2 regions of the Romboutsia sp. BSD2780061687b_171204_C1 genome follow, and region 1 is predicted to be linked to the other one. Evidence: a T-box and tRNA genes for the amino acid it is inferred to sense, from the RefSeq annotation. Region 1 holds a T-box; the other holds one or more tRNA genes.

Region 1 (6,340 bases):
ACTACTAGACGTTAAGCCTGGTATATGGAATGTAAGACTTGCACCTGAATTTATAATTAGAGGTGAGTATGATTTATATTTGCCAAATAAAAATTTAATGTCTGAAAATACTAGATTTCTAGATCCAGATTCAGTAGCAACTCTAACTATGTATGCAACACAAGAAAGTGTAATAACAATAGGTGGATACAATGGAAGGACTGATAGCCTATGGATAGGTTCATCAAAAGGACCTGTAAAAAATGGGGGGATAAAACCAGATATAATAGCGCCATGTGTTGATATAATTTCCACATACAAAGACAAGTCATATAATACAGCGACAGGTACTGGAGTAAGTTCATCAGTAGTAAGTGGAGTATTAGCATTAATGATGGAGTTTATAAAAGAACAAACTAATGAGTATGAAGAAGCATTATATACTCAACAGTTAAAAACATATTTAATGCTTGGTGCGACTAAGAATGAGATATATACATTCCCAAATGTATCTCAAGGATATGGAGTTTTAAATCTCAAAGATACCATTATTTCTATTTCAAATAACTTTGAATAAAGCGTATTTTATAAGAAATAATGCAAAAACTAAAAATGAAAAGAGGTGATAGTTTTGCAAAATGAAAAAAGTAAAGCATTAAGTGGAGAAAATAACAAAAGATTAAAATCAAATAGGCCAACAAATCAAGAGAGCACAGCTGCTTGGGCAAATACACAGGAACTACAAGAAGTAACTAATGTATCAATCCCATCTTTAAATAATGTAGAAAATGCTAAAGAGTGGGTTGATAATGGAAGTAGATTATAATAAAAAAAGTATGCTTTAAGAATTTAAAGCATACTTTTTTATAAAGATGATTAAAAAATTTTATTTAGAAACTTTTAATAATAAAATATTGACATATATGGGGGTGATATAAATACTATGAAAAAAGAATTTAGAGCAAATTACACTTTAGTAGGAAATGTGATTTATGGAGAAGGTTTTGAAGATGATTTAAAAAAATTTGGAGATAAATTTAAGTTTGAAAAAATTTCAGAAAACTTTGGAATATTATTCGCGGAGAATAATGAACTTAATGGTATTAGTGATATTAGTGATATTAGTGATGTTATTGATATAAAATCGTTATATAGATTAGAACCTAGTATTCGATTAGCATCATTAATAAATATAAATCTAGGAACTTTTAATGGTGTTGTGGCTAACGAAGATATAGGTGCAAATTTTATTAAAGATAACCCTAATATATCAATAAGTGGCAAAGGAGTTATAATTGGTATTGCAGATTCTGGGATTGATTATCTACATCCAGATTTTATATATCCAGATAAAACATCTAAAATTTTATATCTATGGGATCAAACAAAAGAAGGAAAAGCACCAAATGGATTTTATATAGGTACAGAATATAACAGAGAAGATATAAATAAAGCAATTTTAGAAGAAGATGCTTCTTTATCAGTAGATGAAGAAGGTACAGGAACCATGATAAGTGGAATATGCACAGGATTAGGAAATATAAACCCTAAGTATAAAGGAGTAGCAGAAGAATCAGATCTAATAATAGTAAAATTAAAGAAAATAGAAAATGATTATAATAATGGCTATTTAATAGCGGCCATGGAATATATGTATCAAAAAGCGAGACAAGAAAGAAAACCTCTTGTTAATAATGTTTCTTTGGGAAATAATAGTTTAGTAGGGATGAGCTCTAGGCTTTCTACAGATAAGTTGTTTTTTGAGCATGGATTATGCCAAGTAATAGCAGTAGGAAATGAAGGTAATACACAGACGCATGCATCAGGAAAAATTGAATTCAATGGGGAAACACAAGATGTAGAGATAGACGTAGAGGAAGATGAGGAAATTTTAAATATAGAGTTATGGGTAAATAGACCAGATAAAATCGATTTATATATAATATCTCCAAGTGGAGATGAAAGTAAGGTTGCTTTTGTTTCTGATTACAATATTATAAGTGGATTATTTAACTTAGAAAATACTAGATACACAATATCTTTTTCGTATCCATTTTCTTACTCAGGCCAGCAAAGAACAGTAATAAATTTAATTGATGTTAAAAGAGGAATTTGGAAAATTAGATTAATAGGAGCATATATAACAAATGGAATATATAATATGTACCTAGAAAATAGAAAATTCATCAAACCAGGAACTAAATTTTCAAAGAGTGACCCATCAAGTACAATAAACTATCCATCTACATTAGATGATGTAATAAGTGTAGGAGCATATGATACTATAAATAATAGTCTATGGGCACCATCATCAAGAGGACCTACCATAGAATCATTGTTAAAGCCAGATATAGTAGCACCTGGCGTAAATATAATAGGTCCATATATAAATAAAACATATGCAACAGGGACAGGAACTGGCATAGCATCGGCATACACATCAGGAGCAGTCGCATTATTTCTTCAATATATACAAGTAAATGGGAATTATGAAAATAAAGCATTCGTACAAAAGATAAGAACATATCTAACTGCAGGAGCTAGAAGAAATCAAGATGTTGTATATCCTAATTATAGTTATGGATATGGAGAGTTAGATATAAGAGGATTGTTTGAACAATTAAGGTAATTTTAGGGAGAATATATTTATATGGAAAAATCATATGTGATTGTTTATGATAATTTAGAACGTTTAGAGACTGATTTAAATTTATATAACATAGATAAATATATTATATTAAATAATCAAATAGCATCAATTTATGTTGATGAAAGTTTTGAAGAAGAGACATTAAAAAGTATAAAAAGCATATCAGATTGGATACCATCAGTACCTATGAGTTCATTAATTGATATAACTGATAATTTAGAAAGTGGAATAAGTGTAAAAATAGCATCAGGTATTGATTATGTTGATAAAAACCCATATATAAAAACATCAGGAAAAGGATGTATAATTACAATTATAGACTCTGGCATAGACTATCTACATCCTGATTTTATAAACTCAGATGGTACTACAAAAATAGTATCTATATGGGATCAAGAAAGTCAAATGGGGAACCCTCCAATAGGATTATTATTTGGAAGCGAGTTTAAAAAAGATATTATAAATGAGTATATAAGAAATAGTGATCCAAGTTTAAGTAAAGATAATATTGGAACTGGTACTGTGGCTTCAGGAATAGCATGTGGCAGGGGAAACTTAAATAGAGAATACAAAGGGGTAGCAGTAGATAGTGAATTATTAGTAATAAAGCTAAAATCATATAAAGATACTTATAAAGAAGGAAAAATTAATTATGAACTATCAGACTTCTTAGCAGGAGTAAAATATGCTATAGATATAGCTAGAAAAGAAGAAAAAAACATGATCATTAATTTAACTTTAGGGGAAAGATCAAGGTCTGTAGTAGTAGCTACATTACTAGATACTTTTAATGATTTAAGAGGAAGGGGTGTAATAGTAGTTAGTGGGGCAGGAAACGAAGGAAATACTGATATACACTACCAAGGAAAAATAAATAGTATAGATGATATTCAAGATATACCAATTCAAGTTGGAGAGCAAATAAACTTAGATATAACATTAAGTGTTGCAGGTCCTGATAAAATAGCAGCTTCAATAATATCACCATCAGGTGAAATAAGCTATAAAGTTGTATATGCTCCAGATGATTATACATATAAAGGTAAATTTAATATAGAAGATACATCTTATGAAATTAGATATCTATATCCTTGGATAAAATCAGCGACTCAAGAATTAACAATAAAATTAAATAATGTTAAACCAGGAGTATGGACTTTAAGGTTATTTCCAGAATTTATTATAGATGGATTGTACGATGTGTATTTACCCAATAAAAACTTAATCTCTAATGAAACTAGATTTACAGATCCAAATTCATTTGTAACCATAACTTTGTTTGGTGCAATTTCAAATGCAATAACTATAGGAGCCTATGATGATAAGATTGATAGTGTATGGATAGGTTCATCAAAAGGCCCAGTAAGAGGTAGACCTATAAAGCCAGATTTATTAGCACCAGGGGTTGATATAATATCTCCATCTAAAAATGGAAGCTATACCACATCAACGGGTACAGGAGTAAGCAGTTCTATGGTAAGTGGAGTTGTAGCTATACTTATGGAATATATAACAAGTCAAAGTGCATTTAGCCGAAATTTATTATTCACAGAAGTTTTAAAAACTTACTTAATGCTTGGAGCAAGAAAAAAAGATCTATATATATATCCAAATGTAACAAGAGGTTATGGGGTACTTGATTTAAAAAACACATTTATACAATTAGCTAAAATATTAAGATGAGTAGACCTATTTTAATAGGTCTACATAAAATATAAATTATTCACTAGGAACGAGTATATAATCACCATAAGATATTTGATAATCTTTGGAAATGGTATCAGGATTTTCATTAAGAGCTACTAATCTAAAATATTCAATATTCTCAATATCAGAATTATAAATTTTTATTATATCGTCTAAAGTCTCGCCGGATAAAACTAAGTGTTTAACTAGTATCCTATCTTTCATAACTTTATCATATGCTTTTTTATAGGCTACTTTAGATAGTTTTGAAAAAAATGAAACATTCTCTACTAAATAATCTTTAGCTCTATCTAGGGAAGTTATGTAATTATAAATAGATGAGCGTATGATATTAGAAGAATATTCTTTATCAACTGATGGTGATATAAATGTTATTATAAATAAAAATATAAATAGATATTTCAAGCAATGCACCTCCTAGCTAATATTATTGATAAATAAATATAGTATTAAACATTTGTGATAATTATTTAGAAAATAAATTATTGACTAAAAAAATATAAGTTGGTATAATCTTTTTAAATAGTTGAAATAATATAACAATAATAGACTGTGAAGAGAAGAGTAAATATAAAAGGTAGTCATAGCGAGTTGAGGATGGTGAAAGCTCAATACGAAGTTTATATTGAATAACATCTCGGAGTTTCTAACCGAAATCTTGAAAGAGAGTAGACTTAGACGGGAAGTCCCGTTATAGACTATAAGCAATGCTTACTAAGAGGCCAATTTTGGCAATTAGGGTGGTACCGCGAGAGCAACAGCCTTTCGTCCCTTTTTATGGGAATGAAGGGCTTTTTTAATACAAAATAATAAATATTTTAGCAATAAATAAAATAAGTAATATAAAAAATAAAATATGGAGGAAACAAAATGCAAAAAGAATTTATAGAAATCAAAGAATTGTACAGAAAAAAAGAAGAGTATGTAGGTAAAACTGTAAATGTAGCTGGATGGATAAGATTATCTAGAGCATCTAAAAACTTTGGATTTATAGAGTTAAACGATGGAAGTTTCTTTAAGAATATGCAAATAGTAATAGCTGAAGATAAATTAGAGAATTTCAAAGAAATATCTAAATTACCAATAAGTTCATCAATACTTGTAGAAGGAGAATTAGTATCAACAGAAGGTGCTAAACAACCAGTTGAAATACATGCTACTAAAGTAGTAGTAGAAGGAGAATCAGATTCTTCATATCCATTACAAAAGAAAAGACATACATTAGAGTATCTAAGAACAATAGCTCACTTAAGACCAAGAAGTAACACTTTCTCTGCTGTATTTAGAGTAAGAAGTTTAGCAGCATACGCTATACATAAGTTCTTCCAAGATAGAAACTTCGTGTATGCACATTCTCCAATCATAACAGGAAGTGACTGTGAGGGTGCAGGAGAAATGTTTAGAATAACTACTATGGATTTAAACAACATACCTAAGAATGAAGAAGGAGATATAGACTATTCTAAAGACTTCTTTGGGAAAGAAGCTAACTTAACAGTTAGTGGTCAATTAAATGCAGAAATAATGGCACTTGCATTTAGAAATGTTTATACATTTGGACCAACTTTTAGAGCTGAAAACTCATTTACTCAAAGACATGCATCAGAATTCTGGATGATAGAACCTGAAATATGTTTTGCAGACTTAGAAGACAATATGGAACTTGCTGAAGACATGATAAAATACGTAATAAACTACGTAATGGAAAATGCTCCAGAAGAAATGGAATTCTTCAATAACTTTATAGACAAAGGATTATTAGATAGATTAAACAACGTAGTAAACTCTGAATTTAAGAGACTTACTTATACAGATGCTGTTAAAATGTTACAAGAAAGCGGACATGAATTTGAATACCCAGTTAATTGGGGAGATGATCTTCAAACAGAACATGAAAGATATTTAACAGAACAAATATTTAAAGCTCCAGTATTTGTTACTGATTATCCAAAGGACATAAAAGCATTCTATATGAGAATGAATGAAGATGGAAAGACTGTTAGA
Region 2 (6,340 bases), 150 kb from region 1:
AACTCATCCTTAGATGTTCTAATAGACCAAGATTCATTAGTATCTTCACTTATCATTTTAAATACCCCCTTACTATTATTTTTTATTTCGTGTTATATAATAATTGTAAACAAATAATATACATAATTATACTATATGTTATAACTATTTGTATATTTCAACATAATTGACTTTAACTTGTTATCTTATATCTTTAAAATGATAATGTACATAAGATTAATGTAAACCTTAATAAAGATATAATTTTATTGTTAATTATTACGTTTACTGATATAATTTTATTACAGTAAACGTAATAAAGGTTACTGTAATAAAGGAGAAATAAAATGAGAGATAATGTAAAGGGTGGTGCTTTAACAGAAACTACACTTTTTATTCTATTGGCACTATACAAGCCTAACCATGGCTATGGTATTATGCAATTTATAGAATTAAAAACAAGTGGTCGTTTATCATTAGGGGCTGGTACTCTTTATGGAGCCATTAATACTTTGTTAAAAAAAGGATGGATAGAGCCATACGAGAGTAAAGATGATAGTAGGAAAAAGGAGTATTTAATAACATCTAAAGGTAAAATCGTAGTTGAAAATGAAATTGCACGATTAAATGATGTTCTTAATATCTCTTTAAAAATAGTAGGGGATGATAAAATATGAAAAAAATAGTGTTTAAGTATTTCTTTGATTTTTTAGAGGGGCAAGAAAAATGGTTAAACCAAATGGCTAAACATGGATATAGACTTGTTAAGGTAGGAAAATTAACCTATGAGTTTGAAAAATGCAATCCATCAGAATATATATACTGTGTTGAATTTGTTGCTGATAAATCAAACTCTGAAATAAAAAAATATAAGAATTTTTTAGAAGATGATATTGGGTATAAGAGTTTTATAAAGAATATAAATATAAATTGGTCATTTGGAAAAATGAAATTTAGACCATGGAGTAATGGTGGTAAAATTTCAACTTCCCCAGGAAGTTTTAACAAAGAATTACTAATATTAGAAAAGCAAAATGATGGAATGGATTTTAACCTACACACAAGTAATGATGATTTAATAAAATATCTTACTCCAATACGAAATATGTATTTATTTACAACTATACTTCTTGCAATAATTACTTTTGTAAGTAAATACAAAGCTTCTAATCATTTATTATTAAATACTCTATTATGGGGATTAATTTTAATTACTCTATTTTTAGGAATACAAACTATAAAATACTTTAACTTAGTAAAGAAATATAAAAAAGATAAAAAGCTTTATGAATAATTCAACATTAAAAGAGTTATATTATATAAGGTTTAAACTATATAGAATTAAATTTATCATATAGCTATACCACCATAGCTAAATTAATTTTAGTTACTGTGGTATAGCTACTTTTATTGTTGTTTCAACTTTTTCCACTTTTGTATTTTTATTTTAAGTTATTTAAATTCTTATATAAATAATTTTTAATAAACTATTAATAAAATTTAATAAACTGGTTAAAATAATAACTGTAACGAACAAGTGAAGATTTTCTACCCTATCTAAAATATTTGGGAGTATGGCTCAGTTGGTAGAGCAATTGACTGTTAATCAATGGGTCACAGGTTCGAGCCCTGTTATTCCCGCCACTTTAAAAACTCTTAGTTTTGGCTAAGAGTTTTTTATTTGGATATTTAAATATTTTATCAATTATATTATATAAAGGGTCACCAAAGTTTAATTAACATAATTCTCTTTTGTATATCACAGCTATTTATAAATATTTTATAATAGTTAAATAATTTTAAAAAAATATTAATAAAATTTAATAAACTGGTTAAAATAATAACTGTAACGGACAGGTAAAAATTTTCTACCTATCCAAAATATACGGGAGTATGGCTCAGTTGGTAGAGCAATTGACTGTTAATCAATGGGTCACAGGTTCGAGCCCTGTTATTCCCGCCACTTTAAAAACTCTTAGTTTTGACTAAGAGTTTTTTTATTTGGCTATGTTTTAATAACAAAAAAGTAATTGTATACCTACTTATATACTCCTACTTTTTTATTCACATTTTTACAATGAATATCCATACAATCTTTCAGCCGCAAATTAGCTACATCTTACCATTGTTTCACCAGTTTTAATTCTATCTTTATCATAAACATCCCATATTTCCATACTTTCACACCTTCAAAATATATATTTAATTATAATTTAACTATATAAACTTAACATGATTTTTTCTTTTCCTTTTAGTACCATTTTTACAAGAAGTCCATGTTTTATAACCTGATGAATTAGGTCTTTCCCCCGCACCATATCTCATAATCAAGCCTGCAATTATCATTAATATACCTAGATAATATGAATGTTCAAAGTAATTCACATTATACCCCTCCTATTTTTCTACTTATATATAAATATATTATTTATTAAAACTTATCTTACTCTTAAAAATAAGAAATGTTTTACCTAAAAGATATCCAATTCCTATCGCTCCCATGCTAGGAAATAAGTATTTAAATAAAAATGCTATATTATGAATTACTAATTATTTAAACTTCTAGATTTCTTAATTCGTAATATAACAAAATTATAATCTAAATCAGAACTCATTTGATATCATACTTTTTACTTCTTCAATACTATGAAATTTCAAGTATTGATCTATAAAGAATTTATTTTCATCACTACTCAATATATAAACTTTATTATCTTTAATATTTTGAATATATCCTATTTTATTACCTATCCATAAATTATAACGATGGACTCTACTTGATACTCCCTCAATTTTATTATATAAAACTAAGGACATAGTATTTGTTGGTTTTCCTAATTTTCTAGCATTTTCTGAGTTTATATCTATACCATTTTTTCGTTTTGTGAAACAAACCCTAATGATATATTCTTCATCTTCTTTTGAGATGTTTTCATTTTTATCAAGGTTAAGTGCACCAATACTTCCACTTATTACTGCTCCACCAAACTCTTCATTACTTTTTACAAATACTTTTATAACAATAAACATAATAATTATTATCAAACCTAATATTAGGATTATCTTGTTTTTCTTCGAATTCATTTTTCCCCCTTGCATAATACTGTATAGCCTATTATATAATTCATAATATATACCAATTTCTAATTAATCTTTTCGTATCTATGTAACCTATGAGGTAATAAATCAAACAAAGGAATAGTTATAAATAATATTAATATTTGCAGTTTAAATTTTAGCATAAAATCATTTAAAATAATGATATTATTAAATACAAATATATTTGACATAGTAATAATAAAAATGTATATTCCCCTATATACATTTGCTTTAGATTTATAAATTGAGTTACATTTTGAACATTTCAAATGTCCTTCTAAGCTAAAAAAACATTTTAATCTATCATAAAATGTAAACTTATGATTACATTCAATACAATCTCTCACAATAATTTCCCCTTTCAATCTTTTTTTGCAATATATAACAATTGTTAATTTAATTATGTCAAAACTAAAACTTAATAATATGTCCACTAAAGCAGATGATTTTATAAACAATACTATTACATAAAATTATATTTATCAAAATCTTATAAAGAAAAACTAGGCTTAAAGCCTAGTTTCTCATATTTTAATATTTACTTTTCACTTTTAAGCCACTTTAGGGCATTTTTAAGTTTTATTGGATTTCCATACATTAAAGTAGCCATTCTGTATATCTTAGCACCACCTATTCCTGCTAATACTGTTGATACTATTAATATTAATGCAGATATTATAAATTCTACTGATGTAACAGCTCCTGTTGCAACTCTTACTATCATTGTCATTGGAGATGCAAATGGTATGTATGAACAAACCTTTATTAGTGTACTATCTCCATTAGTTAATCCAAATATACTAATCATAAATACTACAATAAATATCATCATTATAGGTCCAACACTTGACCCTATGTCTTCTGTTTTTGATACTAAAGCTCCCAATGCACCAAATATGAATGAATAGAATAGGTAACCTAATATACCAAATATAGCAAATGTAGCTATTAATTCTGGAGGAATTTTAAATAAATTATCTAATATACCATTCCACGCTTTACTATTTACCTTATATGCAATAAGTACTGATGACATTATTACTCCAACTTGTAATATACTTGCTATTGCACCTGCAATAACTTTACCAAATATTAAATTATTTGTATTTGTACTTGTAACTAATACCTCTATTGCTCTATTACTTTTTTCTGCCGTTATTCCCATGGCAATTAATTGACCATACATTAAAATCATCATATATATAACGAAGATTAGTATATAAGCATAAAAATAATTATTTGCACTATCTTTGCCTAGTATTTCAACATTAGATGCTATTTGGGTATTATAAATTGCATCTACCTTATTAAAATCTATTCCTTCGCTAGTAATTTTATTTTTTCTATACTCTTTTTGTAAAAGTTCATCAAATATATACTTATTCTCATCATTAAACTTAGTATTTTGAACAACATAATCATACTCAGTTGGATTTTTAACATTAAAACCTGCTTCTACATCTTTATTTTCAACTAACTTATCTAATTCATCTTTATTTTTTACCACTTTCCAATATGAATTTGGAAAATAAGTCTTTAGCTCTCCTTTATTAGGAATAATATTATTTTCATCATATATTGCAAAATTAGTTTTATCTTCTTCTATAAGATCCTCTACTTTAGCTTCACCTTTATTTCCTATTGGCAATATAGATGACATATCTATAAAGTTAGGCAGGGATAATCCAATTATCATTACTAATGAAATTATTATAGTACTTATTATAAAAGATTTTTTATGAAAGTAGTTTCCAAGTTCAAATTTTAGTACTGTGAAAAATTGTTTCATTATTCTTCACCTACTTTCTTTACAAATATATCTGTTAAGTCTGGTTCATATACAGAAAACTTCTCTATATCTATATTTTCTTTTAATATACTTTCTAAAAGTTGGTTTTTCGTTGTATTTTCATTTAGCACTAATATTAAATAATCCTTTTTAACTTCATCTACCGTTACTAATTCCTTAAACTTATCTTTACATATAGATTCTAAATCATTTAATGTAAAATTCTCTGCACTTAGTATTAATCTATTGTTACCAAATTCTTTTTTTATTTCTTTAAGATTTCCACTCAGCACAATCTCACCTTTATTTAAAATAGCTATTTCTTCACAAAACTCTTCAACATAGCTCATTTGGTGGCTAGAAAATATTACTAGTTTATCTTGATTTATTAATTCTCTCACAGTATCTTTAAGTATCTGTGAATTAACTGGATCTAATCCACTAAATGGTTCATCAAGTATAACTATTTCTGGATCACATACTAATGTTTGTGCTAATTGAACCTTTTGCTGATTTCCTTTTGATAAACTCTCTAATGTTCTATTTGCATATTCTTCTATACCTAATTTTTCAAGCCATATCTTTGTACTTTCTTTTGCTCTCTTAGCATCTGCACCTCTTAACTGAGCTAAGTAAACTATCTGTTCTGTAACTTTCTTTTTAGGATATAATCCTCTTTCTTCTGGTAGGTACCCTATCTGGTAATCTCTTGGGTTAAACTTCTTTCCATCTATTAATACCTCTCCTGAATTAGCCTTGAAAACGTCCATTAATATACGAATTGTTGTAGTTTTTCCTGCACCATTTCTCCCTAATAGTCCAAGTGCCTTTCCACTTTCAACTGAAAAGGATATTCCATGTAATACTTCATTTTCTGAAAAACTTTTTCTTAGATCCTTCACTTCTAGCTTCATATTTTCTCCCCTCTTTAAAGATGTTATCTACTATATAGTATATTAACGATTATTTATATTCAACTATTTCCCTTAACAAATCTAATTCACTAAACACTTTATAATTTATCTATAAAATCTCTTAAGGTATCAGTTAAGTTGACTTTATCAATTTTTTATTGTAATATATAAAATAAGTTCCATGAATTTCAACATCTTCTACTCTCAATTATCAGAAAATAAAATCATAAGAATTTAAGTTTTTAAATTATTCATTATAATGTTTAAAATTTAAATTTATATTAAGGAGGGTAAACTTATGTTTCAATTTTCAAATGAATTAAAAATGATGACCCTAAATTTAGATATAATTCAAAGTATTGCATTTACTACTGCTGTACTTTTAATAGGGTCTTTTATAAAAAGTAAAATCTCTATATTAAATAAATACTGTATACCATCACCAGTTGTAGGAGGATTTTCTTTTGCAGTAATAGCCTTTATATTAAGGCAAACAGGAATAATTACTATAGTATTTGATACAACGCTACAAAATATATTAATGACAGCCTTCTTTACA

What was found. A T-box is a leader RNA that pairs with one kind of tRNA and senses whether it is charged. The one in region 1 lies ahead of asnS (asparagine--tRNA ligase), so its partner is inferred to be a tRNA-Asn.
Region 2: it has a tRNA-Asn gene. The T-box ahead of asnS (asparagine--tRNA ligase) is inferred to sense a tRNA for this amino acid. The anticodon was not compared.

The regions. Positions count from the first base shown of each region.
Region 1 covers NZ_JADMRK010000001.1:309,497-315,836, forward strand. Annotated here, with positions in the region: gene cspC (bile acid germinant receptor pseudoprotease CspC) at 1-556, shown strand, start outside; gene I2H23_RS01590 (CDIF630_02480 family spore surface protein) at 611-805, shown strand; gene I2H23_RS01595 (S8 family peptidase) at 923-2,608, shown strand; gene cspC (bile acid germinant receptor pseudoprotease CspC) at 2,630-4,312, shown strand; gene I2H23_RS01605 (hypothetical protein) at 4,349-4,741, opposite strand; T-box leader at 4,880-5,112, shown strand; gene asnS (asparagine--tRNA ligase) at 5,207-6,340, shown strand, end outside.
Region 2 covers NZ_JADMRK010000001.1:464,021-470,360, reverse strand. Annotated here, with positions in the region: gene I2H23_RS02435 (hypothetical protein) at 1-56, opposite strand, end outside; gene I2H23_RS02430 (PadR family transcriptional regulator) at 327-656, shown strand; gene I2H23_RS02425 (DUF2812 domain-containing protein) at 653-1,273, shown strand; tRNA gene I2H23_RS02420 (tRNA-Asn) at 1,548-1,623, shown strand; tRNA gene I2H23_RS02415 (tRNA-Asn) at 1,867-1,942, shown strand; gene I2H23_RS02410 (hypothetical protein) at 2,197-2,364, opposite strand; gene I2H23_RS02405 (hypothetical protein) at 2,584-3,063, opposite strand; gene I2H23_RS02400 (ABC transporter permease) at 3,617-4,867, opposite strand; gene I2H23_RS02395 (ABC transporter ATP-binding protein) at 4,867-5,781, opposite strand; gene gltS (sodium/glutamate symporter) at 6,080-6,340, shown strand, end outside.